DNA from 3 places in the Mesorhizobium sp. M0217 genome. Region 1 is predicted to be linked to each of the others. Evidence: riboswitches for the same ligand, from Rfam matches in the RefSeq annotation. Region 1 holds a riboswitch; each other region holds the start of a gene.

Region 1 (9,628 bases):
CTGATCCCGCTATTGCTCGACCGGTTCAAGATCGATCCGGCGGTGGCGTCGGCGGTTTTCGTCACCACCGTCACCGACGTCGTTGGCTTCTTTGCCTTTCTAGGGCTGGCCACCTGGTGGTTCGCTATCCCTTGAGAAAGAGGCGTTGCGGGTTCAATTGACTTTTACGTAAATGTGGTGCGAGGCTTGCGAGGGGTTTCATGCCGAGTCCGGCTTGGAACGGGGTTGATCGGAACGCGTTGGAAATCCCCGGGCGACCGGGCGTTTTCCGATGTTCCGACATTTGGAGCAAAGATGCGGGAATATTATTCGATCACCGAACTGACCCGCGAATTCGACGTGTCGACGCGGACGCTGCGCTTCTATGAGGACGAGGGGCTGGTGCAACCGGTGCGGCGGGGCCGCACAAGGCTGTTTCGCCCATCTGACCGGCATCTGATCCGCCAGATCATGCGCGGGAAAAGGCTCGGCTTCTCGATCAACGAGATCCGCGAAATCATCCAGATGTACAAGGAACCGCCCGGCGAGGTCGGTCAACTCAACCTGATGATCAAGCGCATCGAGGAGAAGCGCGAGGATTTGCGCCAGAAGCGCCGCGATCTCGAGGAGACGCTGGCGGAGCTCGACCAGGCGGAGGAGTCTTGCGTCGAGCGGCTGGTGGAGCTGGGGGTTAATACCTGAGCGGATCGTCGAGCGTTTGCGCGCCCGTCGCAAACGTTCGTGATTAGCCGGAGCCCTTCCACACTTCGTCATTCTAGGGCGAAGCAGGAGCGAAGCTCCGTCGCGGAGACCCTAGAATCCATTCCGTGACATCGGTCGTGGAGTGCAGCGGTAGCGAATTCTGGACCGTGGCAACTGCTGTACGTCGCGGCATGGATCCTCGGGTCTGCGCTGCGCCGCTACGCTTCTTGCTTCGCCCGTGGATGACGAAGAGATGGGCGTTTCGGCTAGTCGCCAAGGCATGCGAACCCTGCCAGCGATCACACCCGCCTCAAATCCAGCGCCTGACCCGCTTCGCATAGTCGCGGTACTTCTTGCCGAATTTGGCGAACAGCACCTTCTCCTCGCTCTCGATGGCGACCTTCTGCGTTGCAAATGCCGCGATCAAAGCCAGCGGCAGGAACCATACGATCCCCGAGACGAAGGCAACGCCGATCAAAAGCAGCGTGTTGGCCAGATACATCGGGTTGCGCGTGACGCCGAACGGGCCAGACGTCACCAGATGCTCCGGCACGCCATTGGGGTTCATCGTCGTTTTGGCCCGGATCATGGTGCGGATAGCGGTGAACCAGAGGGCTGCAACGGCAAACAGCACCACAAAGCCGGCGGCAACCAAAAGGTCGCCCAAGAGGTCGCCGATCCAGGGCAGCGGATAGAACAGGCCGAGCACGATGCTGATGGCGATGGCGGCGATGTAGATCACCGGCGGCCACGGGATCAGCCGTGGTCTCGGTAGATCGGGTTTTGCCAGCCGGGGTTTTGCCAGCTTGTCAGTCATTGTTGCCCTCCCTGCGTCATCGGACTCTCCTCCGTCCTGGCGGTGCAGATGCCGGCGAGTTCACCGAGATGCGCTTTGAACTCCGGGGTCTGGTCACCATTGTAAAGCCGGTCGAATGCCGCTTCGCTTTGCAGCGTGTCCAGCATGCACACACAATAGCTGGTGCAGAACTCCGTGTCGCGCTGCTGTTCGCAGGATACCTGGCATTCCTTGAGGAAGACCACTCCCCGTGTCTCGACCGGCGCCGGCGCGATCTGCGAGAACAGCCAGACGCACCCGAACAGCAGCGGCTGGTGGATCAGGTAGAAAGCCAGGCTGTGGCGGCCGATGAAGGTGAGCGGCCTGGTCCAGCTTCCCGATGCCAGCGTGGCCAGCCGCGCCAGCAGGCCGGTGGTGGACGCAAACTTTGCCGCGGCGATGCCGAGAAGCACGGCGCCGAACCAGGGAAACAGCGGCACGTAATCGTTGGAGCGCGGGTTGATCGCCGACAGGCCGACCCACCACAGCGCCGGATGATCGAAGGCTTCGGATCGGAAATAGATCGGCCCGGCGATCACCACCGCCGCCACGACAAGCGTCAGCAAGGACGGCAGCCGCAAGAACAAAAGGCCGAGCAGGCTCGCCAGCGCGATCTGATGCAGGATGCCGAAGAAGATGAAGCTGTCCGGCGTGATGAAGTACGTGACCGCCGATATGGCGGCGGCCGCGACGGCGACCATGGCAAAACGTTTCCAGAAGCCGGTCCAGCGGATCTGCCTGCCATGAGCGAGAAACAGGCTGACGCCGACCAGGAACAGGAAGGTCGAGGCGATGCAGCGCGCATAGATCTTCCACCAGCCGACGGCGGTGAGGCCGGGGTCGGTGTAGTGGAAATTTTCGAGATCCCAGGTGAAGTGGTAGCTCGCCATGGCGATCAGCGCGATACCGCGTACGACATCGATGGCGACGATACGCTTCGGTTGATCTCGCTTCAGTTGATCTCCAGGGGGTGCGGTATGGATGCTCATGGTCTCGCGATCTGATTCAGCCCCAAAGACGACTATCACGGTTGCACCGGACAAAAGAAGGCCGCCCTCTACGCTCCGGGTCGCGCCGTGCGGCTGCATCGGGCGGCGCTTTAGGCCAGAGCCGGAAAGCCTTTGGCCGAATTCGCTTTTTGCCGGGAAGGGGTCGGTTTCCTGTTACCGGCGGAGGAAGCGCCAGCGCAGATTTGGGCTGCGAGTCTGATTTGGGGATCAAATGTCCACCCATGTGCGCCATCCGATCTGGCTGCCAGCCCTGCGTCCGGCGGATGCGCGCACCTTTGCCTCGCTCTATGCGGTCGAATCCTTCGCCCGTGCCACGGTGTCGAGCGTCATCCCGATCCAGGCTTATGAGATTCTGCACAACGAGCAGATCGTCTCGATCCTCTACACCATCGTGGCGCTGCTCGGCCTGTCGGTGACCTTGTTCATGCCGATGCTGATCCGCAGGTTTGACCGGCGCTGGGTCTATACCGCCGGCGCCTGCCTGCTGGCGATGGGCTCGCTGTTCTTCGTCACCCACACGCTTGCCGGGCAACTGGCAGGCATGCTGTGCCGCGTGATGGGGGCGAGCGCCCTGTCGATCACGCTCAACCTCTACATCATGGACCACATCCGCAAGACCGATTTCATGCAGGCCGAATCGCTGCGCATGGCGTGGTCGATGCTGGCCTGGACCGGCGGGCCGACACTCGGCATCTTCCTCTACACACGGTACGGCATCTATGCCGCGCATGGCGCGGTCGCGGTGTTTGCGTTGGCCTTGCTGGCGCTGTTCTGGACCTACAGGCTGGGCGACAACCGGTCGATCCGGCCGGGCAAGACACGGCCGGCCAATCCGCTGGCCAATATCGGCCGCTTCGTAGCACAACCCAGGCTCAGGCTGGCCTGGCTGATCGCCTTCGGCCGCTCCTGCTTCTGGACGACGTTCTTCGTCTACGGGCCGCTGTTCATGGTGATTACCGGCGAGGGCAAGCTTGCCGGCGGCCTGCTGGTTTCGGCCGGCAATGCGCTGTTGTTCATGGCGATCTTCTGGGGCAAAGCGGGAAAACGCTTCGGCGGCCGGCGCACCATGACCTTCGCCTATTTCGCGATGTCGGCGACGCTGCTTGCGGCGGGCGCGGTCGGCACTACCGCGCCGCTGCTTACGGGCTTTTTCCTGCTCTGCGGCGCCTTTTTCACCATCGCGCTCGATGCACTGGGCTCGACCGCCTTCATGCGCTCGGTGCGGTCCTATGAGCGGGCGCAGATGGCCGCGGTCTACCGCACCTATCTCGACTTTTCCGAGCTGACGCCGCCGCTGGTCTATTCGGTGGTGCTGGCGTTTTTCGGCCTCGGCTCGGTGTTCGTGACGCTGGGCATTCTGGCCGCGGTTTGCGGCTTTATCTCCTGGCGCTATCTGCCGAAGTCGCTTTAGTCGCCGATCAGGCGGTTGCCTCAAGCGCTGCATGCCGCTCGCGCACCCAGTTGTGGAAGCGGTGCAGATCGTACTCCTCCGGCATTAGCACGCCGGCCTGGTGGCGCATCGAGCGCAGGCCTTTCTGATTGATCTCGCAGATCGCGGCATCCTCCTCCAGCACCTGGGTGCCGAAGGCGACGACATTGTCGATGTCCGTCTCAGCCAGCGCCTCGGGCGCGAACAGCCACTCGGCGGTGAGTTCGGTCTGTTCGGGACCGAGCGGCATCAGTCGCACCGTCCTGACATAATCGACATGGCCAACGATGAACATCGAGGGCAGGCTGGTGGCATAGGTCTGTCCGGCCGCACGCTCGGCCGGCGTCAGGCCCGGGAAGACCGGGCCATGGGCATGTCCGTCGCGCGACCAGGTCTCGGCGCCGGCGCGCAGGCCACCCGAAAACTCCGGTGCGTCATTGTCGGCATGGCGGACCCAGTCGGGGTCGTCGTGCCGGCTCATCAGGCCGCGGCCGTATATCGGCACCAGCCGAGACAGGTCCTTGTGGACGCCTGGGCAATGCAGGCACTCGTTGAAGTTCTCCCAGAAGATCTTCCAGTTGCAGTTCATCACCTTGCGCAGGACATGGCCTGATACCAGAGTTTCCAGCGGCCAGTTGGCGAGGTCGCCGGATGCGGGATCGAAGGAGGTCCCGGCGGAGCCGGCCGCAGCCTGCTGAAGGTTCACAAAGACAAAGCCGCGCCATACCGACAGCGCCACCCGGTAGAGCGGATGATCTGCCTTGTCGAAACCATCTGGCAGCGATTTCGAGGGAACGCGCACGAGATCGCCGCGCAGCGAGTAGGACCAGGCATGGTAGGGGCAAGTGATGAGCCGCGCTTTCAGCCGGCCCTCGCTTTCCTGGCAAAGCTGCGAGCCGCGATGCCGGCAGGTGTTGTGGAAGGCGCGCAACTCGCCGGTGTCGTCGCGGAGCACGACGATTTCCTGTGTGCCAACGCGGAATGTCCTGAATGCCAAAGGCTGGGCAAGATCGGCCTCGCGGCAGACGAGCAGCCAGCTTTTGTACCAGATGGCGTCGAGATCGCGCTGGTAAGCCTCGCTATCCCAATAGGCCGATGACGGTAGCGTCGGTTCGGCCCGGCTCAGGCCGTTATAGGGGTCGCGCTCGCTCGGGTTGGGATGCATGGCTGGCTTCCTATGAAGCGTCAGCCGACACCCCGGCAGATAGTTTGTCAATCAGAGTGCCGCATTGCCGGTTGCAGGCGCGGCGCATAATCATGTCGTGGACATGGGACATTCGGAAATTGGGGGGATTCGGAAATTGGCCGCACGACAGATGTCGCTTACGCCGGAGCTGGTCGCGCGCTGCTGGCGCGAGATCAGGGACCCCGGGCCGGATCCGGACGCGATGCATCTCGATGACGCCGACTATGACGCGCTGCTGGATGAATTGCAGGTCGAACTCCCGGATAGCGAACCGCTATGGCTGTTCGGCTATGGATCGCTGATCTGGAAACCGGAAATAGATTATGTCGAGGACCGCGTTGCGCTGGCGCGCGGCTGGCATCGGTCCTTTTGCATGAACATGACGCGCTGGCGCGGCACCAAGGACAGCCCCGGCCTGATGATGGCGCTGGACCGTGGCGGACAATGCAAGGGCGTCGCCTTCCGGCTGACCGAAAGTAACCGGCGCGGGCAGTTGGGCCGGCTTTTCCGGCGCGAAGTCACGCTGAAGCCGACAAGCTACCGGCCGCGCATGCTGAAGCTTGCAAGCGAGGCCGGACCGCTCAGGGCATTGGCCTTCGTCATCAACCGCAACGGCCTGACCTATTCAGGGCCGCTCGACGAGGGCAAGGTCGTCGAAAGGCTGGCAACGTCCTGCGGGCACTGGGGGTCGGGCGCCGACTATCTCTACAACACGGTGAAAAACCTTGAAGAGCGCGGCATTCACGATCGCCATCTGTGGCGGCTGCAGCGGCTGGTTGCCGAGCGGATCACCGCGTTGAACCCGTAACGCCGCATGGCGCATTCGCGCTGTTGGCCGGCGGAATTTGGTTTGCCGGATGCGGCCGTTTCAGCCTATAGTCATGCATGTCGTCGGTTCCGTTAGGGACCAAGAGGGAATGCGGTGAGGGCTGACTTGTTGCCCAATGCCGTGGCTGCCCCCGCAACTGTGTGCGGTAGTCCTCTCCAAGCCACTGAGGATTTTTTCCTCGGGAAGGTGGGGAAGGGCGCTGATCCGCGAGCCAGGAGACCTGCCGGCGACAGGGAACTGACTTCGATGCCCTCGGGTGGAGGGCGAAAGGACAAGATATGAATACCGCTTCCGTCTCCCTCGGCGCTTCCGTCTCCTCGCAGTCGCGCTTCATGCAGCTCGTGCTTAGCGCGTTTCTGGGCATTTTCGTCGTCGGCGTTGTCGGTTTCTCGCATATCGATGCGGTCCACAATGCGGCGCACGACTATCGCCATTCGATGGCGTTTCCCTGCCACTGACGAGGATCTGACATCATGAACCTGTTTCGCAACGTCGTGTTCATCGCGGCGATCGCAGGGCTCGTGGCGGGTGTCGCTCTCGCCTGCATGCAGGCCTACGCCACCGTGCCGCTGATCCTCAAGGCCGAGGTCTACGAAAAGGCTGGTGGCGGCCATGAGCATGAGCATGCCGCGGCGCCCGCCGCCAACGCTGCGGACACCAATGCCATGAGCACCGCCGCGCCGGCGGAAAATGCCGTGAGCAGCGCAGCACCCGCACCGGCTGAAGCTGCCGCGCCAGCGGAGGACGAAGGCTGGGCGCCGGCCGACGGCTTCGAGCGATTCGCCTTCAGCGTGCTGGCCAATATCGTCACCGGTATCGGTTTCGCGCTGGTCCTGGTGGCGGTTTCCGAATTCGCCGGCGGCATCGGCAACTGGCGCCAGGGGGTGTTCTGGGGTCTGGCCGGCTTTGCCGTATTCACGCTGGCTCCGGGCCTCGGCCTGCCGCCGGAACTGCCGGCAATGCCGGCGGCCGATCTCATGCAGCGCCAGATCTGGTGGGTGGCGACGGTTGTGGCGACTGCCATTGGCCTTGCCTTGATCGCCTTCCGCACCTCGGCGCCGCTGACCGTCCTTGCCGTCGTTCTGATCGTCGCCCCGCATATTGTCGGCGCGCCGCAGCCCGACAGTTTCGAGACGCCGATCCCCGAAGGCCTGCATCACCAGTTCGTGGTGGCGGTGACGGTGACCAATCTGGTGTTCTGGTTGGTGCTCGGCGCCGTCATTGGCGTGGTGCGCGAACGCTTCACCGGCTCGGCGACCAGCCTGCGCGACAGCTTTGCCTGATCGCAGTTTGACCTTTATCATCGGCGGTGGGCGCGCCGGCAGGCGCGCGCATGCCGAAACCCTGGCGACGGCGTTGCCGCCGCCATGGGCCTATATCGCCACCGCCGAAGCCTATGACGATGAGATGCGCGAGCGCATCGCGCTGCATCGCTCGCGGCGCGGCGAAGGCTGGGCGACCATCGACGCGCCGCTCGATCTTGTCGGAGCGCTCGAAGCCTTGCCCGACAACCAGCCGGTGCTCGTCGATTGCCTGACGCTGTGGCTGACCAATCATATGCTGGCCGATCATGATCTAGAGGGGGAGTGCCGGCGGCTGGCCGATGTGCTTTCGCGGCCGCGCGGGCCGTGGTTCGTGGTCTCCAACGAAGTCGGACAAGGCATTGTGCCCGACAATGCGCTGGCACGCCGGTTCCGCGATGCCGCCGGCAGGCTCAACCAGCAGATCGCGGTGGTAGCTGATATGGTGCTTCTGATGGTGGCGGGGCTGCCGCTCAAGGTGAAATGAGATGACCGTTATCGACGCAAAAGATGAAGAGCGCCATCGCGCCAAGATGGCCAAGCGCAAGGCGGTGCAGGACGCCGAGGTCGCGGAAAAGACGGTCGAGAAGGGGCTGCTGATCGTCAACACCGGACCCGGCAAGGGCAAGACCACGGCTGCCTTCGGGCTGGCGCTACGCATGCTCGGCTATGGCAAGCGCGTCGGAATCGTCCAGTTCATCAAGGGCAAATGGCACACCGGCGAGAAGGATGCCTTCGCGGCGTTTGGCGACCGCGTCGTCTGGCACACGATGGGCGAGGGTTTCACCTGGGAGACGCAGGATCTGAAGCGCGACATTAAGGCGGCCGAAGCCGCCTGGGCCAAGGCGCTGGAGCTGATCGCCGATCCCTCGATCAGCCTCGTGGTGCTGGACGAACTGAACATCGCGCTGCGTTACGACTATCTCGATCTCTACAGAGTGGTGGCGGCGCTGAAAGCGCGGCGCGAAGGTCTGCATGTCGTCGTCACCGGCCGCAACGCCAAGCCGGCGCTGGTCGAGGCGGCGGATCTGGTGACGGAGATGGGCGTGACGAAGCATCATTTTTCGGCCGGCGTGAAAGCGCAGCAGGGGATCGAGTTTTGAGGGGTTTCGTACCCTCCCCCTTGTGGGGAGGGTCGATCCGCAAAGCGGATGGGGGTGGGGGTCCTCGTAGGTCGCAGTCCCCCACCCGGGCGCTTCGCGCCGACCCTCCCCACAAGGGGGAGGGTAAAGGAAGGGCGACGGTAAGCTCTCAGAACGTCACCGCGATAAGCACCGCCGACAGCAACCCGAACAGCCCAATCAGCAGATAGTCCGCCACCTGGTACAATTTCAGCGCCTGCCTGATGTCCTGGCTTTCCGCCGCGCGCCTACCGCCTTCGCCCATATAGGCGTCCTCGATGATGACGCCGCCATAGCTGCGCGGGCCGGCGAGCGCCAGGCCGAGTGCGCCGGCCATTGCCGCTTCCGGCCAGCCGGCATTGGGCGAGCGGTGCTTTTTGGCGTCGCGCCGCACTGCTTGCCAGGCGTTGCGGGGATCGGCGCCGTCAACGAGAAAGGCGGCGGCAACGATCAGCAACGCGGTCAGCCGGGACGCCGGCAGGTTGATCCAGTCGTCGAAGAGTGCTGCCGCGCGGCCGAAGGCCTCGTGGTGCGGGGTGCGGTGGCCGATCATCGAATCGGCGGTGTTGGCGGCCTTGTAGGCCACGCCGCCGGCCAGACCGCAGACACCTGTCCAGAAGGCGGGCGCAACGATGCCGTCGGAGAAATTCTCGGCCAGGCTTTCGATGGCGGCGCGGCTGACGCCGGCATGGTCGAGCTTCTCTGGATCGCGACCGACGATGCGCGCAACCGCAATGCGGCCGAGCGCCAGCCCGCCGGTATCCAGCGAATCGGCCACCGCCTCGACATGTTCGGTAAGGCTCTTTTGCGACAGCAGCGACGAGGCCAGGATTGCCGTGATGATCATGCCGGCAGGAAAGAGCTGCCAGAGCAGGATTTGCACGATGAAGGCGATTGCCGCCGGCACCAGCACGATCACCAGCAGCGCCTGCACGCCGCGGCGGCGACGCAGCGCGTCGGAATCAGTGTCGCGGTTGAGCCTGTGGTCGAGAAAGGCTATCAGCCTGCCGAACCAGGTGACGGGATGGCCGACGGCACGGAACAGCCAGTCCGGGTAACCCAGGATGCGTTCGATGGCCAGCGACAGGAAAGCGATCAGGATCGACATGAAGCTTTCTGATGGAGCGATTACTGTGGTGGATCACGGTGGATCCCTTGGCCGGGCGAAGGCGCTCTTCCCTCACGCGCCACAACCTTTCGTCGATCTCTCGACAGGTATCAATCCGCACTCCTACC
Region 2 (9,628 bases), on a different contig from region 1:
GAGCGCCGACAACGGTTTCGAGCAGCAGGCAAGGATGAAACCGTCATCGATCTCGTGGTCGAGGATGCCGCCATTGTGGCTCATCTCGACTTCGCCGGAGACCTTCTTCACCTTGCAGGTGCCGCACAGGCCGAACTCGCAGGCGGCGGGAATCCGCACGCCCGAGCTGCGCGCGGTCTGCAGCACGGTCTGGCCGGCGACGCAGCCGGCATCGACCTCCGAAAGCGAGAAGCGGATCGGCGTCACGGCTTCGACAGGTGCAGCGATGCCGTCCTCGACCGGGGAGGCAAACGGCGCCGGAATTTCCTCCATCACAGGCGCGGCAAAGCTCTCCTGATGGTATTTCGTCATGTCGAAGCCGGCGGCATCCAGCATGCCGCGCACGGCGCGCATGAACGGATCGGGGCCGCAGCAGAAGATTTCGCGCTCGCGGAAATCCGGAGCCAGCAAGGGCAGCCGGATCGCATCGATGCGCCCCATATGGCCGTACCAGCCTTCGCGGCTGGAACGTTCCTCGATCATGAAGCCGAGCGACAGGCCGGGCATATGGCCGCCGAGCAGTTCGAGTTCCTTGCGGAAGATGATCTCTTCGGCACGCCGCGCGCAGTTGACGAAACCGACATCGGTCCATGGCGCGCAGTCGTTCAGCCAGCGCAGCATCGACATCATCGGCGTCACGCCGGAGCCGGCGGAAATGAACAGGTATTTGGCCGCCGGGTGGCTGTGCAACGAGAAGTCGCCGGCCGGTCCGTAGGCCTTGACATGCGAACCGGGCACCAGATGGTCGAACATCCAGCGCGTGCCGATGCTGCCGGCCTGCGCCTTGACCGTCACCGCGATCGAAAACGGCCGCGATGGCGACGACGACAGCGTGTAGGTGCGCATCAGCGGCCCGTCCGGTGTCGGCAGTTCCAGCGTCAGGAACTGGCCCGGCTTGTAGCGGAACCAGGTCTGGTTGTCGGAGCGGAAGGTGAAGGTCTTGACGTCGGGCGCCTCGTCGCTGACGCCGATCACTTCCAGCACCTGCAGCCTATCGTTCCACGGCGCCATCTGGTCAAGATGGCGATAGAGCCCAAGATCCGTCATCGCATTCATCCTCTGGTCCCTCTTCGCCTGCTCCAGCTCACGCGACGCTGCGTAGCGCCGGCCGGCCGCCTTCGGCAAGGCGCGGGCCGATGAAGGCCGCGTACCATTCGACGAACTGGATCACGCCGCCCTCGTGCAGCTCCGAATAGGGGCCGGGCTCATAGGCCGGAGACAGGATGCCAAAGGCGTTTTCCTCGACGATGCGGCGGTCCTGGTCGTTGGTCTCGGTCCAGACATGGGTGAGCTCCTCAAGGTTGTAGTCGACCCCCTCGACCGCATCCTTGTGCACCAGCCACTTGGTCGTCACCGCGGTTTCGGTGGCGCTGATCGGCAGCACCCGGAAGGTGACCGCATGGTCGATCAGTATGTGGTTCCAGGTCGTCGGATAGTGGTAGTGCATCAAGGTGCCGATGCGGTCGGCGGCAACAGTGTCGGACAGGTTCTTCGTCACCGCGCGCTTTCCGGACATCGTGTAGCTGACGGCATCGCGCAGCAGCGGCGCGCGGGTGGCGCGGTATTGCCCGGCCGGATCGATGCGGAACTTGCTCGGCAGGCCCGCCGCCTCGCATTTCGCCCAGTGCGCCAGCATCTCCGGATCGCTGTCGGCGCCCTGCACGCCGGTCACCGTCGGCGCTTCGGGGAATGTCTTGCACAGCTCTGGATGATTGCCGGCGCAGTGATAGCATTCGCGGTTGTTTTCCCAGACCAGCTTCCAGTTGCCCTTCTCGATGATGGTGCTCTCGAAGGCGACCTTGGCTTCATTCAGCCGGTGCGGCTTGAGGTAGGGCTCTATCATGGCGCGCATCGGCGCAAAGTCGGCAGGTTCTTTCGCCAGGCAGATGAAGATGTAGCCGCCGACGCTCTCGCAGGCGACGGGCTTCAGGCCGAACTGGCTCTTGTCGAAACCGTCGGCCATCTGGCGGGCAAACAGCAGCCGGCCGTCAAGCTCGTAGGTCCACTGGTGATAGGGGCAGACAAGCTTTGCCGCCATGCCCTTCTCAGTGTTGCAGACACGGCTGCCGCGATGGCGGCAGGAATTGTGAAAGGCGTTGATGTTGCCCTTCTGGTCGCGGACCAGCACCACCGGATAATCGCCGATCTGCACGGTGATATAGCTGCCGGGCTTCGGCAGTTCGCAATCATGGCCGATGAACAGCCAGTCGCGATACCAGATAAGCTCCATGTCGAGCTTGAAATAGTCCGGGTCGGTGTAGAAGGGCTGTTCCAGCGAAAAGCCTTGCTTGCGGCCGTTCAGGAGCCTCAGCATGTCGTTGCGCGTATCCATAGTTCTGTCCTCGTGGTTTAAGGACTGAACTTGGTGGTGATGGAGGAAGGATCGGACGCAGGCCGGCGCGGCGCCGGACATGCACTATCCACCTCTTGACCGCCCACCGCGATCAGTCGAGTCTATGCATCTCGGGCTGGTTTCCGGGCTCTGGAGTTGTCCTTGCGGACCATCGCGACACCTTCCCAGGCTCTTGCCCAGTGGTCTCCCGTTGCGACTTCAACTCCACCACCGTTGCGGGGGCAGCGCCGGATTCTGACCGGCTTCCCAATTCTCCGCTGCGTCGTCACGAAGCGGCACCTGAGATGCGATCATCTAATCACGGCAGCGATCGCGACGTCGGCATGAAAGCGACATCATATCCATGCGGCGCGACACGCGCGGCATACGCCCCCCGCCGCCGGTCAAAGAGCTGAGACGTTTCTTGCGACGCCATCATCGCCGTTTCGAATCGCTGCGGATCCAGTTCGATCGGGGGCAAAAAGGGCTCAACGGTATCGAAAAGTTACTATTAGCAATCTCTAATCGAACCGAACGGTTCGTTTCTGTTGACAATGCGTGCAGGACGGTGTGAACGACGGCCCGGAAACCGACATCGGAGCGAACCACTCGGTTCGGCATAAGCGACTGAAAACAATGCGATAAATTACCATAGAGGAACTTCCTGGCACAATTTCAAGGTGCAGGACCGTGGTCCACACGGAACAACTTCGTGATTGGAAACCAGCCTATGGCTTTCCCACATCGGGGCTGTCCGAACGACGCGAATTCCTCCCAAGACACGCCGCTAGACGGACAGACAAACTGGAGTACTAAAAATGAAAAAGATCATCCTCACTGCCGCAGCCGTTTTGGCGATCACCGGCAGCGCCTTCGCCGGTAGCGACAATTACGGTTCCAATGGTGCGAACCAGCCAGCCGTCTCGGTCGACAGCTCGTATACGGCTTCCATTCAGAAGCCGGCGCACGCTGACAAGCAGCCTGTCGTTCAGGGCGCCGACCGCGACCTCTACGGCAATCGCTGATCCCGACCAAAGAAGGGCGGCTAACCCGTCGCTCTCGGGATCCCAAAAAATTCAGGAGTATTTGAAATGAAAAAGATCATCCTTGCTGCCGCCGCCGTTTTGGCCATCTCCGGCAGCGCTTTCGCCGGCAGCGACAACTACGGTTCGAACGGCGCCAACCAGCCTGCGATTACGTCGACCGATAGTGGCCATACGGCTTCGGTTGAGAAGTCGGCTCCAGCCGAGCAGGCGCCTGCCCACGGTGCCGACCGTAACCTTTTCGGCCGCTAAAGCCGGTTTCCAGCACGTGGCGGGCTTATCCGCTGCAGCTGGCGGCATCAGAAAAATTCAGGAGACTAAAATGAAGAAGATCGTTCTCGCCGCCGCAGCCGTTCTGGCTGTTTCGAGCGCTGCCTTTGCCGGCAGCGACAATTATGGCTCCAATGGCGCCAACCAGCCGGCCGCTGCCGTCGACACCACCCGCACTTCGTCGACCGGCACCAACTCGGCGGTCTACAAGCTGCTGAACTCGTCGGACGACCAACAGAAGTTCGTTCCTCAGAGCAGCGACAGGGATCGGTTCGGCAACAACTAACAGCCGAAGCTTAAAAAAGAGCGGCGGGCCTAGCCCGCCGCTCTTTTTTCATGCCTGTACGACGCAGCTATCTCAAGCCGCCTTCACTTCCACCGGCTTGAGCGAGAAGGAGTGCCCATCGGCGTCGAAGATGTGCAGGTCCCCGGCATCCGCGGTCAGCCGCAGCTTTGCCCCGCGCTTGACCTCGACATTGCCGGGCAGCTTGGTCACCAATGGCAGGTCGGCGCGGCCGATATCGATATAGACCAGCTGCACCTCGCCGAGCTGCTCCACATAGTCCACCACGCCCTCGAAAAGATATTCCGTGCCGGTGGCGACCGACAGATCCTCCGGCCGCACGCCGAAGCTGACCGCCGCACCCTTGGCTGACGCCGGCGTTGCAATCGGCACCGTGGCCTTGCGGCCGCCGACATGGCTGACGATTGTCGGGTTGCCCGTCCTGTCGATCGTCGCCGGCAGGATGTTCATGGCCGGCGAGCCGATGAACTGGGCGACGAACAGATTGCCGGGCTTCTTGTAGAGGTCCATCGGCGTGCCGACCTGCTCGATATGGCCGTCCTTCAGCACCACGATGCGGTCGGCCAGCGTCATCGCTTCGACCTGATCGTGGGTGACGTAGATCATGGTCGTGGCAGGCATCGATTCCTTGAGCTTGGCGATCTCGATGCGGGTGGCGACGCGCAGTGCGGCGTCGAGGTTCGACAGCGGCTCATCGAACAGGAACACTTTCGGGTTGCGCACGATGGCGCGGCCAATGGCGACACGCTGGCGCTGGCCGCCCGACATCGCCTTGGGCAGACGGTCGAGATATTTGGTCAGTTGCAGGATTTCGGCGGCCTGCCGCACCCTTTTGTCGATCTCGGCCTTGCTTTCCTTGCCGATCTTCATCGAGAAGGCCATGTTGTCGTAGACGGTCATGTGCGGATAGAGCGCATAGGACTGGAACACCATGGCAATGCCGCGCTTGGAAGGCGGCACGTCGTTCACCACCTCGCCGGCGATCTTCAGCTCGCCGGAGGTGATCTCCTCAAGCCCGGCGATGGACCGCAGCAAGGTCGACTTGCCGCAACCCGACGGGCCGACGAAGACGATGAACTCGCCCGACTTTATGTCGAGGTCGATGCCGTGGAGAATGTGCAGATTGCCGTATGATTTCTTCACCTGTCTCAGCGTGACATCGGCCATAATTTCCTCCCGTGATTTCCCTAGAGAACCTGGATTTCCTCAAAAAATCCAGTTTCGTCAAAAACTCAGTCGATGCGCCCGAACCAGGCGCCGTAGCCGCCGAGGCGGATGGAACCTGTGCCGGATTGTCCCGAAAAACCGTGCCCGGCCAATGGCAGCAGCGCCTGACCACCGAGATCGACCTCGGCCGGCTTGCTGGCCAGATTGAAGACGCAGACGATCTGCTCATTGCCCTCACGGCGGGTGAAGGCGACGGTGTCGCCCTCGCTTTCGATGAACTCGATGTCGCCTTTGGCGAGGGCCGGATGCTGGCGGCGGTAACCGAGAAAGCGCCGGTAGTGCTCGAGCAGCGAGGCCGCGTCGCCCTGCTGAACATTGACCGCTTGCGACAAGTGCTTGCCCGGCACCGGCAGCCATGGCTTGGCCGTCGAAAAGCCGGCATTGCTGGCGGTTGCATCCCACACCATCGGCGTGCGGCAGCCGTCGCGGCCCTTGAATTCGGGCCAGAAGCGAATGCCGTAGGGGTCCTGCAGATCCTCGAACTGCAACTCGGCTTCGCCCAGCCCAAGCTCCTCTCCCTGATAGAGGCAGACCGAACCGCGCAGCGACATCAGCAGCGCCGAGATAACCTTCAGATAGGCGGCCGGGTCGGCTTCGTCGGCGGCCCAGCGCGAGGCCGGACGCATCACGTCGTGGTTGGAAAAGGCCCAGCACGACCAGCCGTCGCTGGCGACCTTGCCGAAGGCTTCCAGCACCTGGCGCACCTTGGCGGCGCTGATCTTTTCCGGCGCCAGGAAATCGAAGGAATAGCACATGTGGACGCGTTTGCCGCCGGCGGTGTAGGCGGCGACCACTTCCAGCCCACGCTGCGAATCGCCGACTTCGCCGACCGCGGCGGCCGCCGGATATTCGTCGAGCAGCGCCCGGAACCGTTCGAGGAAGGCAAGGTTTTCCGGCCGGCTCTTGTCGTAGATATGGTCCTGGTAGTTGTAGGGATTGACCGCAGGTGCTGTCTGGTCGTTGCGCTCTTCGGGCGGCAGCGGCGGATTGTTCTCCAGCCCCTGGCTGTGGAAGTAGAAATTGATGGTGTCGAGGCGGAAGCCGTCGACGCCGCGCTCCAGCCAGAAGCGGGTGACGTCGAGCAGCGCGTCCTGGACTTCCAGATTGTGGAAGTTGAGGTCCGGCTGCTCGGACAGGAAATTATGCAGATAATATTGCTGGCGGCTGGTGTCCCACTGCCAGGCCGAGCCGCCGAAGATCGACAGCCAGTTGTTGGGCGGCGTGCCGTCCGGCCTGGCGTCGGCCCAGACATACCAGTCGGCCTTGGGATTGCTACGGCTGGCGCGGCTCTCCTTGAACCATGGATGGTTGTCGGCGGTGTGCGACAGCACCTCGTCGATCATCACCTTGAGGCCGAGGTGATGGGCTTCCGCAACCAGCGCGTCGAAATCGGCGAGCGTCCCGAACATCGGGTCGACGTCGCAATAGTCCGAGACGTCGTAGCCGAAATCCTTCATCGGCGACTTGAAGAAGGGCGAAATCCAGATGGCGTCGACGCCGAGCGAGGCGATGTAGGGCAGCCTGCGGATGATGCCCTTGAGGTCGCCGATGCCGTCGCCATTGGAGTCCTGATAGGAGCGCGGATAGATCTGGTAGATCACCGCGCCCCGCCACCAGTCGCGATCGACGGCGAGATCGGGCTTCGAGGTCGCCTTCAAAGCGGCTTGCATAAGTCTCAACCTCCTTTGACCGAGCCGGCCAGCAGCCCGCGGACGAAATAGCGCTGCAGCGAGAAGAACACGATCAGCGGCACGATAATGGTGACGAAGGCCGATGTCGTCAGGATTTCCCAGTCGCCGCCGCGCGAGCCGAGCAGCGCGTTGAGCTTCGCGGTCAGCACGATCTGGTCCCCTTCGGTACCGAGGAAAACCATTGCCACCAACAAATCGTTCCACACCCACAGGAACTGGAAGATTGCAAAGGACGCCAGCACCGGGAAGGACAGCGGCAGCACGATCTTGACGAAGATTTCGAAATCGCTGGCGCCATCTATGCGCGCCGATTCCATGATCTCGCGCGGCAGGCCGGCAATATAGCTGCGCAGGAGATAGATGGCGAAGGGCAGGCCGAAGCCGGTATGCGCCAGCCAGATGCCGAGATAGGTTTTCGACGGCACACCGAAGAAGATGCCGACGCCGTTGTAGATCTTCAAAAGCGGGATCAAGGACATCTGCAGCGGCACGACCAGCAGGCCGATGATTGTGGCGATCAGCAAGGCGCGGCCGGGAAAACGCATCCACGCCAATGCATAGGCGGCGAAGGCGGCGATCAGGATCGGGATGACCGTCGCCGGGATGGTGACGGTCAGCGAGTTTATGAACGAGCGGCCGATGCCCTCCGAAAACAGCACGGTCTTGTAATTGTCGGTGGTGAATTTCGGTGGCGCCGACGAGGCGTAATAGACGCGCTGGCCACGGTCGCCTTCGAAAGCCTTGGGCGAACTCATGACGAACGTTCCGTCGGCATTGAGCTGCAAGGTCACGCCGTCGCCGAGATCGGCAGTGGTGCCGGCCGGATATTGCGTCGGTGCCGCCGACTTGACGCCGAAGGCGCTGATGTTGCGCGCAGCACCGTCGCCGAAGATATTGCCGGCAAGCACGAACTTGCCGTCCTTCTCGACCTGCGCCGAGGCCGGCGGCAGGCGGCCGGCTTCAGTCTGGCTGGAGCTGGAGAACGAGTTCCACCAGCCCGAGGCGATGATCTGGTCCTTGTCGCGCAGCGACGAGACCAGGATGCCGAGCGTCGGCACGGTCCAGACGGCGACGAAGACAAGCACGGCGATGTGGACACCGAAGCGGCTGGCAAAGGACTTTCCGGTCGCGACGGCCATCTCAATGTCCTCCCGTCTCTTTGTTCGCCTGGCGGATGTTCCAGACCATGATCGGGATGACCGCGATCATGATGATGATGGCGATGGTGGCGCCGCGGCCGAAATCGCCGCCGCCGCGGAACATCCAATCGAACATCAGATTGGCCAGCACCTGGCTGTTCCATTGGCCGTTGGTCATGGTCAGCACGATGTCGAACACTTTCAGCACCAGGATGGTGATCGTCGTCCAGACCACGGCGATGGTGCCCCAGATCTGCGGCACCATGATCTTCCAGAAGATCTGGAACGGATTGGCGCCGTCGATGACCGCGGCTTCAAGCGTCTCTTCGGGGATGCCGCGCAACGCCGAAGACAGGATGACCATGGCAAAGCCGGTCTGGATCCAGATCAGGATGATCATCAGGAAGAAATTGTTCCAGAACGGCAGCGATATCCAGACCTGCGGCTGGCCGCCGAAATACTGGATGATGGCGTTGAGCAGGCCGATCTGCGTCTGGCCCTCGCCGCGATATTCGTAGATGAATTTCCAGATCACGCTGGCGCCGACGAAGGAGATCGCCAGCGGCAGGAAGATCAGGCTCTTGGCGATTGTGCCCCACCAGATCTTGTCCGTGAGCACGGCGATTATCAACCCTAGAAAGGTGCAGGCGGCGGGCACCACCGCCAGCCAGATGATGTTATTCAGGATCGAGTTGCGGAACTCGCGGTCGCCGAACGCCCATTCATAGTTGGCGAAGCCGACAAAATGCTGGCCGCCGCGGTCGAGGAAGGACAGCCAGAGCGTCGCCACCACCGGATAGATCAGGTAGACGGTGAGGATGATCATCGCCGGGCCGACGAACAGCCACGGACGGACCAGTCCTTGCCGGCGCAGATTGTCGATGGCCGCAGCCCCGGCCACGCCGCGCGACGGGAATATCAGGTCGACCAGCTTGTTGGCGCCCCAGAAATAGGCGACGCAGCCGCCGACGCCGATGATGATGACAAAAATGGCCGATAAGATCTGAGCAGCCATGGGTCCCTCTTCCCTGCGCATGATCGGCCGGGCCTTGAACAGCCCTGGCGATGTGGCTCTGCGCCGATTTAAGTTATTCTGAAACGAACGAACGCAAATCGGTCCGGCGTAAGGCGCCGGTCGGATCCGGGCCATAGCGGCCCGGACCCAGTCTGTGGAGGAAGTCCTGAATTTGCCGCCAAAGCGGCTGATTACTTGGCAGTGGTTACTTGCCAGCTGACTGCTTGCCAGCTGACTACTTGATAGCGTCCCAGCTCTTCTGGATGTCGGTGGCGACATCCTGCGCCGACTTGCCGCCGACCAGATCGATCATGCCGGTCCAGAAGGCGCCGGCGCCGATCTTGCCCGGCATCAGGTCCGAACCGTCGAAGCGGAAGGTCGAGGCATTGGCAAGGATATCGCCCTGCTTCTTCAGCGCGTCGCTGGCATAGGCATCCTTGTTGACCGACTTAAGCGGCGTGACGAAGCCGCCCTGGGCCATCCAGATTTCATGTGCCAGCGGCATTTTCAGGAATTCGATGAACGCGCGTGCACCCTTCGAGTCCTTGGTGATCATGGCCAGCGTGCC
Region 3 (9,628 bases), on a different contig from region 1:
ACGCATGGCAGCGCATCCTGACCGCCTTCGAATCCTGGGCCTTTGTGCGCATGCGGACCTAACTGTCTGCGAGCTAGCGGAGATTCTGGGCGTGTGTCGAGAGCGGGTTGCGCGACACGTCCGGCTGCTCGCCAGAGCCGACTTTCTTTCCTGCAACGAACAGCCTTCGTGGCGCTCGTACCATCTCAAAGCAGGATCCAGCGACGGCGGGCTGGTACAATTATTGGTCGATCTCCTGCCCCATCGCGACGGCTATCATAAACAGGACCTGCAGCGGCTCGAAGCGGTACGAGACACGCGGCCGAAGGGACCGCGTGCTTGATCGTGAAATAGGTCAATTCAATTGGAGCGCGAAGCTACCATGGACAACTCCGCCGACGGCGCGATCGCACAGCCCGACACCCACGGGCGGTCTTCCTTGGCCGCGGTTGATTGCCGCGTTCACGAGCTGCTTCTGAGACAGGAGCGGCAGGAGCGGACGACCCTCAAGCTCATCGCCTCGGAGAACTTTGCGTCCTCGGCCGTGCTGGAAGCGAACGGCTCGATTTTCACGAACAAGTACGCCGAGGGGTACCCCGGCGCGCGCTACTACGCTGGAAACGAGATCGTTGATGAGCTTGAGAATCTGGCCATTGAGCGCCTGAAAACGCTATTTGGCAGCGAGCATGCCAACGTCCAGCCTTATTCCGGCTCGCCGGCCAACCAGGCTGTCTATCGTGCGCTTTTGACTCCCGGTGACAAAGTCATGGGCTTGCCCCTTCCGGAAGGGGGCCATCTGACTCATGGTTGGGCCATCAACTTTTCCGGAACTGACTATCAACGCGTGCCCTATGGGCTAGATGAAAAGACACAGCAGATTGACTATGACCGCTTGCGCGAGACAGCCAAGCGGGAACGGCCGCGGCTCATTTGGGTCGGCGGAACTGCTTACCCGCGTGTCTTTGACTACGCGGCAATGGCAGAAATCGCCCTGGAAGCGAACTCCTATCTCGTAGCCGACATTGCGCACATCAGCGGCCTGATTGCCGCAGGAGCGCACCCGAATCCCGTGGGCCAGTGCGACGTGGTCAGCAGCACGTCCCACAAGTCGATCCGCGGTCCCCGCGGTGGCTTCATTTTGTCAAGGAACGAAGATCGCTATCAGGCGCTGTATCATACAAAGAGCAAATACAATCTCGCCAGACGAATAGACCGGGCGGTCTTCCCTCACCTGCAAGGCGGGCCCCACATGAATGCCATCGCTGCGCTAGCGGTTGCCTTGCACGAAGCCGCGAACCCGTCCTTCCGAAGCTACGGCCAACAGACGGTCAAGAATGCCAAGGCTCTGGCACATGCACTGCTTGAGCGAGGTTATGACCTGGTGACCGGGGGGACGGACAATCACATGCTGATCCTTGATCTTCGCGATCGGCCACTATCGGGCAAGGCCTATGCCGAGCGACTAGCAAAGGCAGGAATCATCACAAACTTTAATATGGTGCCTGGCGACCCGCGGCATCCGGCGGTCACAAGCGGAATTCGCCTGGGGGCGCCAGCAGTGACGTCAATGGGCATGCGCGATGTGGAAATGGTGCAAATTGCTGGCTTCATTGACTCCGTCCTCCAGCGGCCAGACGACGAAGATCTCCATGCCTGCGTGCGAAGAGACGTTGCCGACTTGTGCGCTGCGTTCGAGGTCCCGGGCATCTGCGACAAGTAAGGTCGGCCAAGCAAAATGCCCATACCACATCCAACACCCGAAGCGAGGTATTCATGGCTAGGCAGTTCGTGTTCTCTTCCGAATCGGTTGGCGCGGGGCACCCGGATAAGTTGGCCGACAACATCTCGGATGCCATCCTCGATGCCATCCTCCGCACAGATCCCAAGGCGCGCGTCGCCTGTGAAGCGTTGGTAAAATCAGGGATAGTCGTTCTGGCTGGCGAGATTACCAGCGATGCGCAGGTGGATTATAGCCAAGTTGCGCGCGATACGATTCTCGACATTGGGTACGACGACGAGGCCGTCGGCTTTGACGGCCGGCGTTGCTCCGTCGTTCATGCCCTCACCGAGCAGTCGCCCGACATCAGCCAAGGCGTTGACGAGGGCAGAGGGCAAGACCTCCAGCAGGGAGCGGGAGATCAGGGCCTCATGTTCGGCTACGCATGCCGCGAAACCGATACCCTGATGCCTTTGCCAATCCAGCTCGCTCATCGCTTGACGAAACGGCAGGCGTATGTCCGGAAGGCACAACAGCTTGGCTGGTTGCGTCCTGACATGAAATCCCAGGTCTCAGTGCGCTATGAGGGGTTGCGCCCGGTCGCCCTGGATACGATCGTCGTGTCGACGCAACATGACGAGCAGGTCTCGCAAGAGACTGTCCGCGAGGGCGTCATTGAGGAAATCATAAAGCCTGTCCTGCCGACCCACCTTGAGACGGAAGGCATCAGGATTCTGGTCAACCCGACGGGGCGGTTCGTAGTCGGCGGGCCGCGCGGCGACTGCGGTCTCACTGGACGCAAGATCATCGTCGATTCCTATGGCGGGATGGGTCGTCATGGCGGCGGCGCCTTCTCGGGCAAGGACCCGTCCAAGGTTGACCGCTCAGCTGCCTATGCGGCCCGCTATGTCGCAAAGAACATCGTCGCTAGCGGACTTGCGGACGTGTGCGAGGTGCAGCTTGCTTACGCAATCGGCGTGGCCAGTCCGGTTTCCGTCATGGTCAACACGTTCGGGACAGCCAGGGTTGAGGAAAGCAGGATCGAGCGCCTCATTCTTGAGTTGTTCGATCTGAGACCGAAAGGCATTATCAAGATGCTTGATCTCTTACGACCTATATACCGCAATACAGCGACCTATGGCCATTTTGGCCGTGAAGAGCCTGATTTCACCTGGGAGAAGACAGACAGGGCGGACGAATTGCGTCGCGAGGCAGGACTCGCCGCCCCGTGAGAGCCGCCGGCGAACGGATTGGCGAGCGGAAAGCCCATTCCCACCGGGCAGACCCGGCCCGGCCGGCGTGGCGAGAAGCCGGCAGGTTCCGAGGCGGAGACATTGATGCCGGATTTTGACGTGCTTTGCATCGGCAATGCCATTGTCGACATCATCGCCCAGTGCGACGACGCTTTTCTCGAGACCAACGGCATCATCAAGGGTGCGATGAACCTCATCGACACCAAGCGCGCCGAGCTGCTCTACAGCCGCATGGGGCCGGCGATCGAGGCCTCGGGCGGCAGCGCCGGCAACACGGCGGCGGGCGTCGCCAGCTTCGGCGGCCGCGCCGCATTCTTCGGCAAGGTATCGAACGACCCGCTCGGCGAGATCTACGCCCATGACATCCATGCCCAGGGCGTTGCCTTCGACACCAGGCCGCTTGAGGGACAGCCGCCGACGGCGCGCTCGATGATATTCGTCACCCCCGATGGCGAGCGTTCGATGAACACCTATCTCGGCGCCTGCGTCGAACTCGGCCCGGAAGACGTCGAGGCCGACAAGGCATCCGGCGCCAAGGTTACCTATTTCGAGGGCTATCTGTGGGATCCGCCGCGCGCCAAGGAGGCGATCCGGCAGACGGCGAAGCTCGCACACGAGGCCGGGCGCGAAGTGTCGATGACTTTGTCGGATTCGTTCTGCGTCGACCGCTACCGGGACGAGTTCCTCGAGCTGATGCGCTCGGGCACTGTCGACATCGTCTTTGCTAACAGCCACGAGATCAAGTCGCTCTACCAGACCTCGTCCTTCGACGAAGCGGTGGCGCAGATCCGCAAGGACTGCAAGATCGCCGCCGTCACACGCTCGGAAAAAGGCTCGGTTATCCTGCGCGGCGACGAGACCGTCACCATCCAGGCGACGACGATCCGCGAGTTGGTCGACACCACCGGCGCCGGCGATCTCTACGCCGCCGCTTTCCTGCATGGCTACACGCAGGGCCGCGACCTCAAGACCTGCGGCGATCTTGGCTCGCTGGCGGCCGGCCTGGTGATCCAGCAGATCGGCCCAAGGCCAAGGCAGAATTTGCGCCGCGAGGCGGAACGGGCTGGGTTGCTGTAGGTGGGCGAGCAACTAACCAGCTGCCCTGCTGAGACGATCAGCGCAGTGGCCGAACTGTGTCAAACCTCGCTCATATCGACAGCCATTCGCTCCGGAGAACTGACCGATGCTGATGCCGTAAAGCTCGCTGGAGAGGTGCAAGGCGGGCTTGCCTTGACGGCGTTCACCGATATCCAGATCGCCGCCGGCATTTTCCAGAAGCTCAGCTTGTGGAAGGCCAATAAGGTTCCTGAGGTAACGGAGAACTCGCGGCGACCGTCGGAGCACTTGAACTTGCGATCACGTCCCGCGTAGCAGCGAAGGATGCCGAATGCGGGCAGACTGGTTCCCATTGGTCTGCGACCAGCGGAACTGGCAGCTGGGCTTCATCCTCGTCAATCTCATTACAGGACGGGACGGGCCCACTTCGGCTTGTTGTTCTGCCAGCATGGCACGGACGAGTGGATGCCAATAATCTATGAGAACAGGTCGTTCACCCAAGCTGCGTCGCAGCCCGACAGGAATCCGCTAGTTGGACAACGGTGGCAGGGGTGCAGCTCCGGCAATGGGCGGACTGAATATTTCACAATGCAGACAAAGACGTAAAGGACGTACCACATAACGACATAAACATTTCGTTATGCGGTATTGACGAGGTGCGGGCTGCTGTGATTGTCTGCGCGTCGTGGTTCTCCGCACGGCGCTGCCGCAGCGGAGCTAAGAGGGAAGCCGGTGCGATGCCGGCGCTGCCCCCGCAACTGTTAGCGGCGAGCCAAACCCACTCATGTCACTGAGGCGAATAGCCTTGGGAAGAGGGGTAGAGGCTATGACCCCGCGAGCCAGGAGACCTGCCACGACGAATTACGTCCACGGGCGGGGTGTCTCGGTGGCCGCTGCAACCCGGCGTTCGTGCCGGCCTGCTAGCGCCTTCCTTGTCATCGACGCCCCAACCATCGGGGTATGACATGACTGACTCTCAGCAAATTCCTGTAGCAACGCTCGGCGTGCCGCGCTTCGGTCGTCGGCGAGAATTGAAATTCGCGCTTGAAAGCTACTGGTCCGGAAAATCGTCCGCTGGCGACCTTCTCACGACGTCGAAGGCGCTCCGTGCCGCTAGCTGGGAAGAGCAGCGCGATCGCGGCGTGTCGAAAATACCGTCAAACGACTTCTCGCTTTACGACCATGTGCTCGACACCGCAGCCATGGTCGGCGCCATTCCCTCCCGTTACGGCTGGAATAGCGGCGAGGTCCCACTTGACATCTACTTCGCAATGGCGCGCGGCAACCAGGGTCAGACGGAGGATTGTGCATACGCTGGTCACCAGGAGGCGGCTCATGGGCCCGGTGTAACCGCGATGGAAATGACCAAGTGGTTTGACACAAACTACCACTACATTGTGCCGGAACTGGATGATGATCAGACGTTCGCCCTCTCGTCGACGAGACCCGTCGATTACTTCCTCGAGGCCAAAGCTCTCGGCATTCACACACGCCCAGTCATCCTTGGCCCCATCACCTTCCTCAAGCTGGCGAAATCACCTGCCGAAGGGTTCGATCCTATCGCGCTCCTACCGCGGCTGCTGCCCGTTTACGAGCAACTCCTGCAGAGGCTGAAGCTGTCGGGAGCCGACTGGGTGCAGATCGATGAGCCGGCGCTTGTCCTCGATCTGAACTCCAACGAACGAGCTGCGTTCGAGTTCGCCTATGGCCAGCTGTCGAAAGCCGCGCCCGAGCTGAAGATCATGCTGGCTACGTATTTCGGGCATCTGGGAGACAATCTCGAAACCACGGTTTCTCTGCCCCTGGCCGGGCTGCATATTGATCTCGTGCGCGCTCCCGAGCAGCTGGAAACGGTGGGTCGGCTCGCTCCGAAGGATCTGGTGCTCTCGCTTGGCTTGATCGACGGCCGCAACGTCTGGCGTGCGAACCTGCCCGCCATTCTCGACCGCATCAAACCGATCGTCGCCGGCTGGCCCTTGGACCGCGTCGAGATCGCGCCTTCTTGCTCGATGCTGCATGTGCCGATCGACCTGCGCATGGAGACGGAACTCGACGCCGACATCAGCTCGTGGCTCGCCTTCGCGGCCCAGAAGACCGACGAATTGGTGTTGCTGGCCCGGGCCTTGTCCCAAGGCAGAGATGCGGTGGCTGGCGCTTTGAAAGCGTCTGCCGAGGCTGCCGCCACGCGCGTGACATCCACGAGGATCCATGACCCGCTTGTTCAGGGGCGGATCGCTAGCATTGACGACAGCGCGAAGCGACGAGAGAGCGCTTTTGCCGAGCGCTCCAGAGTCCAAGCCGGCTCACTCGGGCTGCCGCCGTTCCCGACGACGACCATCGGGTCCTTCCCGCAGACGCCGCAGGTACGCAAGGCGCGGGCCGCTCATGCGAAGGGCCAGCTGAGCTATGTCGACTACGAGATGTTCCTGAGGAAGGAGATCGAGGCTGCAATTCGCTGGCAGGAAGAGATCGGGCTGGACGTGCTGGTGCACGGTGAGTTCGAGCGAAACGACATGGTACAGCATTTCGGCGAGCAGCTGTCTGGCTTCGCCTTCACCCAGCATGCCTGGGTACAAAGCTATGGGTCGCGGTACGTGCGTCCCCCCATCATTTTCGGCGACGTATCGAGGCGCAATCCGATGACAGTGCGCTGGTGGCAATTCGCCCAGTCGCTTACGGAAAAGCCCGTGAAGGGAATGCTGACAGGCCCAGTCACCATTCTCAACTGGTCTTTTGTTCGCGACGACGTACCCCGCTCCGAAGCCTGCCGCCAGATCGCGCTCGCCATCCGCGACGAAGTGACGGATCTCGAAAGGTCCGGCGCAAGGATGGTCCAGATCGATGAGGCCGCGTTTCGCGAAGGATTGCCACTGCGCCAATCTGACTGGAAAGTCTATCTCGACTGGGCTGTCGAATGCTTCCGGATCGCTTCAACGGGTGTAAAGGACGCGACTCAAATTCATACCCACATGTGCTATTCGGAGTTCAACGAGATCATTCACGCGATCGCTGGAATGGATGCGGATGTCATTTCGATTGAGACGTCGCGCTCGAAGATGGAACTGTTGGAGGCCTTCACGAACTCCAAGTATCCGAACGAAATCGGTCCCGGCGTCTATGATATTCACTCACCACGCGTCCCGAAAGTCGGCGAGATTTCGGACTTAGTCATGCTTGCCCGCGAGCGACTGTCCGACGGCCAACTGTGGATAAACCCGGACTGTGGCCTCAAAACACGCAAATGGGAGGAGGTCCGCCCTGCCCTCATTAACATGGTCGCGGCAGCACGCGCGCTCCGGCAGAAAGTGCAGGCGTGAGGCTTCTCTTCCTCACCGTGTGGGGAGTTGCCGGCTGGCGGATGTCGGCCGGGAATATGCCAAACCGATCACACTCTTGGAAATAAGCCACACGGCGAAAATGTGCAATTTTCCTTCGGCACGTGTCCTCATCCCGCAGAAATATAAATGTGACACTACGCTATAGTATTGGTCCTTGGGAACATACAGGCCCCGCGCCTCGAACAAATCGTACACACGTCGTTTCTCAAAGTAGACTGCTTGGCATGTTCGCTCAGGCGGCGACAATATATGGTGCAGCGCGTCTGTCCGCTTCCCCAGCTGATTCGCGCAGACGACGGGCGAGGTGGCAGGTTTCGGGTATTGCTAGCGTCCCGCCAATTCGGAAATGGACCTCGCGATTCGTCCGTCCAAGTAAAAGTCGCATCATTGTCGATTGCCACGTCCGCAGCCAGCTGGCCCTTTATTTTCCTGAGATCTGCGTTACAGGCCGGGGCGTTGTCGCCGTTTCGGAGGGTAAGATGGGATAGGCGACCTCGGGTGCCTCTCCGGTCAGCGAGTTGAGGAAGGCAACAAGCAGGTCAACTTCTTCGTCCGCCAGTACTACGCCAAGCTGGGTGGTCCCCATGATAGCGACGGCCTGTTTCAGATCCCAAACCTTGCCCGAATGAAAGTATGGCGCGGTGAGTGCAACGTTGCGCAGCGGCGCCACGCGGAAAACATAGTAGTCATCGGCTGCATTGGTGACCGCAAATCGGCCCTTGTCTTTTTCCGGCAGGACCACGGCGCTGGGCTGTTCCACGAGGCCGAATGGGAAATAGGCTTGCCCACCAACGTTGATGCCGGCATGGCAGGACGAGCAGCCTTTGTCCATGAAAAGCGCCAGGCCCTGTTTCTGTTCGGAAGTCATGGCAAGCTCATCACCATTCAGGAAGCTGTCGAACGGGGCCGGTGTGACCAGTGTCGCCTCGAAGGCTTCGATTGCCTTGGCGAAGTTGTCGAAGGTGACCCGATCGGCTTCAGCCGGAAAAGCTGCATCGAACCACTGGACATATTGCGGCATGGACTTGAGCGTGGCGATGACTTGGTCCGGTGTATTGGCCATTTCGATGCCGGCTTGGACCGGTCCCTTCGCCTGAGCCTTCAGGTCTGCGGCACGACCATCCCAGAACTGAGCGATGTTGAAGACAGCGTTCAGTACAGTCGGCGCGTTGCGCTGTCCCTTCTGCCAACCATGGCCGATCGAGGTTTCGTGATTGTCGTCGCCGCCGGTGGCCAGGTTGTGGCACGAGTTGCACGACAAGACGCCTGACGCCGAGACGCGTGGATCGAAAAACAGTGCCTTGCCGAGAGCAATCTTTTCCGGGGTGATCGGGTTGTTGGCGACTGTCGGCGTGGTGGATGGCAAAGCCCTGAAGGTGGCCAATGCCGTATCTCTGAGGTCGGTGGGGATCGAATCCGCAGCAAAGGCGGTGGGTGCCAGCAAGGTGACAGCCATCGTTCTGAATAGGATTTTCATAAATTGTCTTCCTGCGTCGTGCACGCAGCCACTATGCGATCTGCGGCTCATGAACGCCCTGAGCTAGATCAGCTGAGGGAGAGGACCGGGGTCTGACACCTGTTTTCGCGGCTGAGCTGGGAGCCTTTGGAAGTGATCGCTCTTCTCCATTGGACTTCAGGGAGGAGGAGTACCCCTGCTCGGCAACCGTTTGTATGCATCAAAGCACGCCCTGAGGGCGGCTTCGTAGAATCGGTCACTGCGATCTTCCAGCCATCGTTGAGAAAGTCGATAGCGTCCGCAAGACTGGCAATCTCTTGCACGATGTGCTCTGCACGCCTTGCGAAAAGTGAGCTTCTGAAACGTCAGGGTTCATTCGTTCCTCCTGACCTGCTGATTGCGTGAATCGGCCTTGTCGACACCCGCCGACTGCACATTGTGATGTCACCAGCGATGGCGATTTCAATACCTAAGCAGCGACGGTCTATGCGACAGTATGGATGTCCTGTCGGAATAGCCGGTTCGCCTTATCGACGTCACACCGGCATATAGCTCCGCTTCTACGAACATCCCATCACGCGAGGAAAGACATGGCCAACACGCGCAGTATCGCCAATCTAGCCCTTGTGTCGGCGCGGCGCTTGAGCAGGTCCACCGACTGTAAGTGCCTCACACCTTGATCCACAGATCCTAGGCGATGACCACGTTGTCGTCATAATTTGACGGGCGCGGGGCATTGGCCCATAAGCGAGCCACCGCAATCTGTGCGGTTGCCAATGCGAAATGAAGTGAATTGGAATGAATCTCCGGTTTGCGAAACACGCACGTC

What was found. Region 1 has a riboswitch for cobalamin ahead of NKJ18_RS06650 (CbtB domain-containing protein). Riboswitches for the same ligand answer to the same signal wherever they lie in the genome.
Region 2: it holds a riboswitch for cobalamin, as region 1 does, so the genes downstream of both, NKJ18_RS12450 (aromatic ring-hydroxylating oxygenase subunit alpha) here and NKJ18_RS06650 (CbtB domain-containing protein) in region 1, are expected to answer to the same signal.
Region 3: it holds a riboswitch for cobalamin, as region 1 does, so the genes downstream of both, metE (5-methyltetrahydropteroyltriglutamate--homocysteine S-methyltransferase) here and NKJ18_RS06650 (CbtB domain-containing protein) in region 1, are expected to answer to the same signal.

What each region holds. Positions count from the first base shown of each region.
Region 1 is NZ_JAMYSN010000002.1:434,490-444,117, reverse strand. It holds gene mgtE (magnesium transporter) at 1-135, shown strand, start outside; gene NKJ18_RS06680 (MerR family transcriptional regulator) at 295-681, shown strand; gene NKJ18_RS06675 (methyltransferase family protein) at 992-1,498, opposite strand; gene NKJ18_RS06670 (acetyltransferase domain-containing protein) at 1,495-2,505, opposite strand; gene NKJ18_RS06665 (MFS transporter) at 2,738-3,937, shown strand; gene NKJ18_RS06660 (aromatic ring-hydroxylating oxygenase subunit alpha) at 3,945-5,120, opposite strand; gene NKJ18_RS06655 (gamma-glutamylcyclotransferase) at 5,257-5,949, shown strand; cobalamin riboswitch at 6,017-6,212, shown strand; gene NKJ18_RS06650 (CbtB domain-containing protein) at 6,249-6,428, shown strand; gene NKJ18_RS06645 (CbtA family protein) at 6,444-7,253, shown strand; gene cobU (bifunctional adenosylcobinamide kinase/adenosylcobinamide-phosphate guanylyltransferase) at 7,246-7,758, shown strand; gene cobO (cob(I)yrinic acid a,c-diamide adenosyltransferase) at 7,760-8,374, shown strand; gene cbiB (adenosylcobinamide-phosphate synthase CbiB) at 8,523-9,500, opposite strand; gene cobD (threonine-phosphate decarboxylase CobD) at 9,499-9,628, shown strand, end outside.
Region 2 is NZ_JAMYSN010000006.1:6,979-16,606, reverse strand. It holds gene NKJ18_RS12455 (FAD-binding oxidoreductase) at 1-1,086, opposite strand, end outside; gene NKJ18_RS12450 (aromatic ring-hydroxylating oxygenase subunit alpha) at 1,124-2,371, opposite strand; cobalamin riboswitch at 2,489-2,690, opposite strand; gene NKJ18_RS12445 (DUF680 domain-containing protein) at 3,190-3,396, shown strand; gene NKJ18_RS12440 (DUF680 domain-containing protein) at 3,463-3,666, shown strand; gene NKJ18_RS12435 (DUF680 domain-containing protein) at 3,737-3,970, shown strand; gene NKJ18_RS12430 (ABC transporter ATP-binding protein) at 4,043-5,155, opposite strand; gene bglA (beta-galactosidase BglA) at 5,221-6,885, opposite strand; gene NKJ18_RS12420 (carbohydrate ABC transporter permease) at 6,891-8,045, opposite strand; gene NKJ18_RS12415 (carbohydrate ABC transporter permease) at 8,047-9,060, opposite strand; gene NKJ18_RS12410 (ABC transporter substrate-binding protein) at 9,296-9,628, opposite strand, start outside.
Region 3 is NZ_JAMYSN010000025.1:11,673-21,300, reverse strand. It holds gene NKJ18_RS27055 (ArsR/SmtB family transcription factor) at 1-322, shown strand, start outside; gene glyA (serine hydroxymethyltransferase) at 362-1,699, shown strand; gene metK (methionine adenosyltransferase) at 1,753-2,928, shown strand; gene NKJ18_RS27040 (adenosine kinase) at 3,034-4,026, shown strand; gene NKJ18_RS27035 (hypothetical protein) at 4,027-4,320, shown strand; cobalamin riboswitch at 4,675-4,875, shown strand; gene metE (5-methyltetrahydropteroyltriglutamate--homocysteine S-methyltransferase) at 4,971-7,322, shown strand; gene NKJ18_RS27025 (cytochrome-c peroxidase) at 7,765-8,820, opposite strand.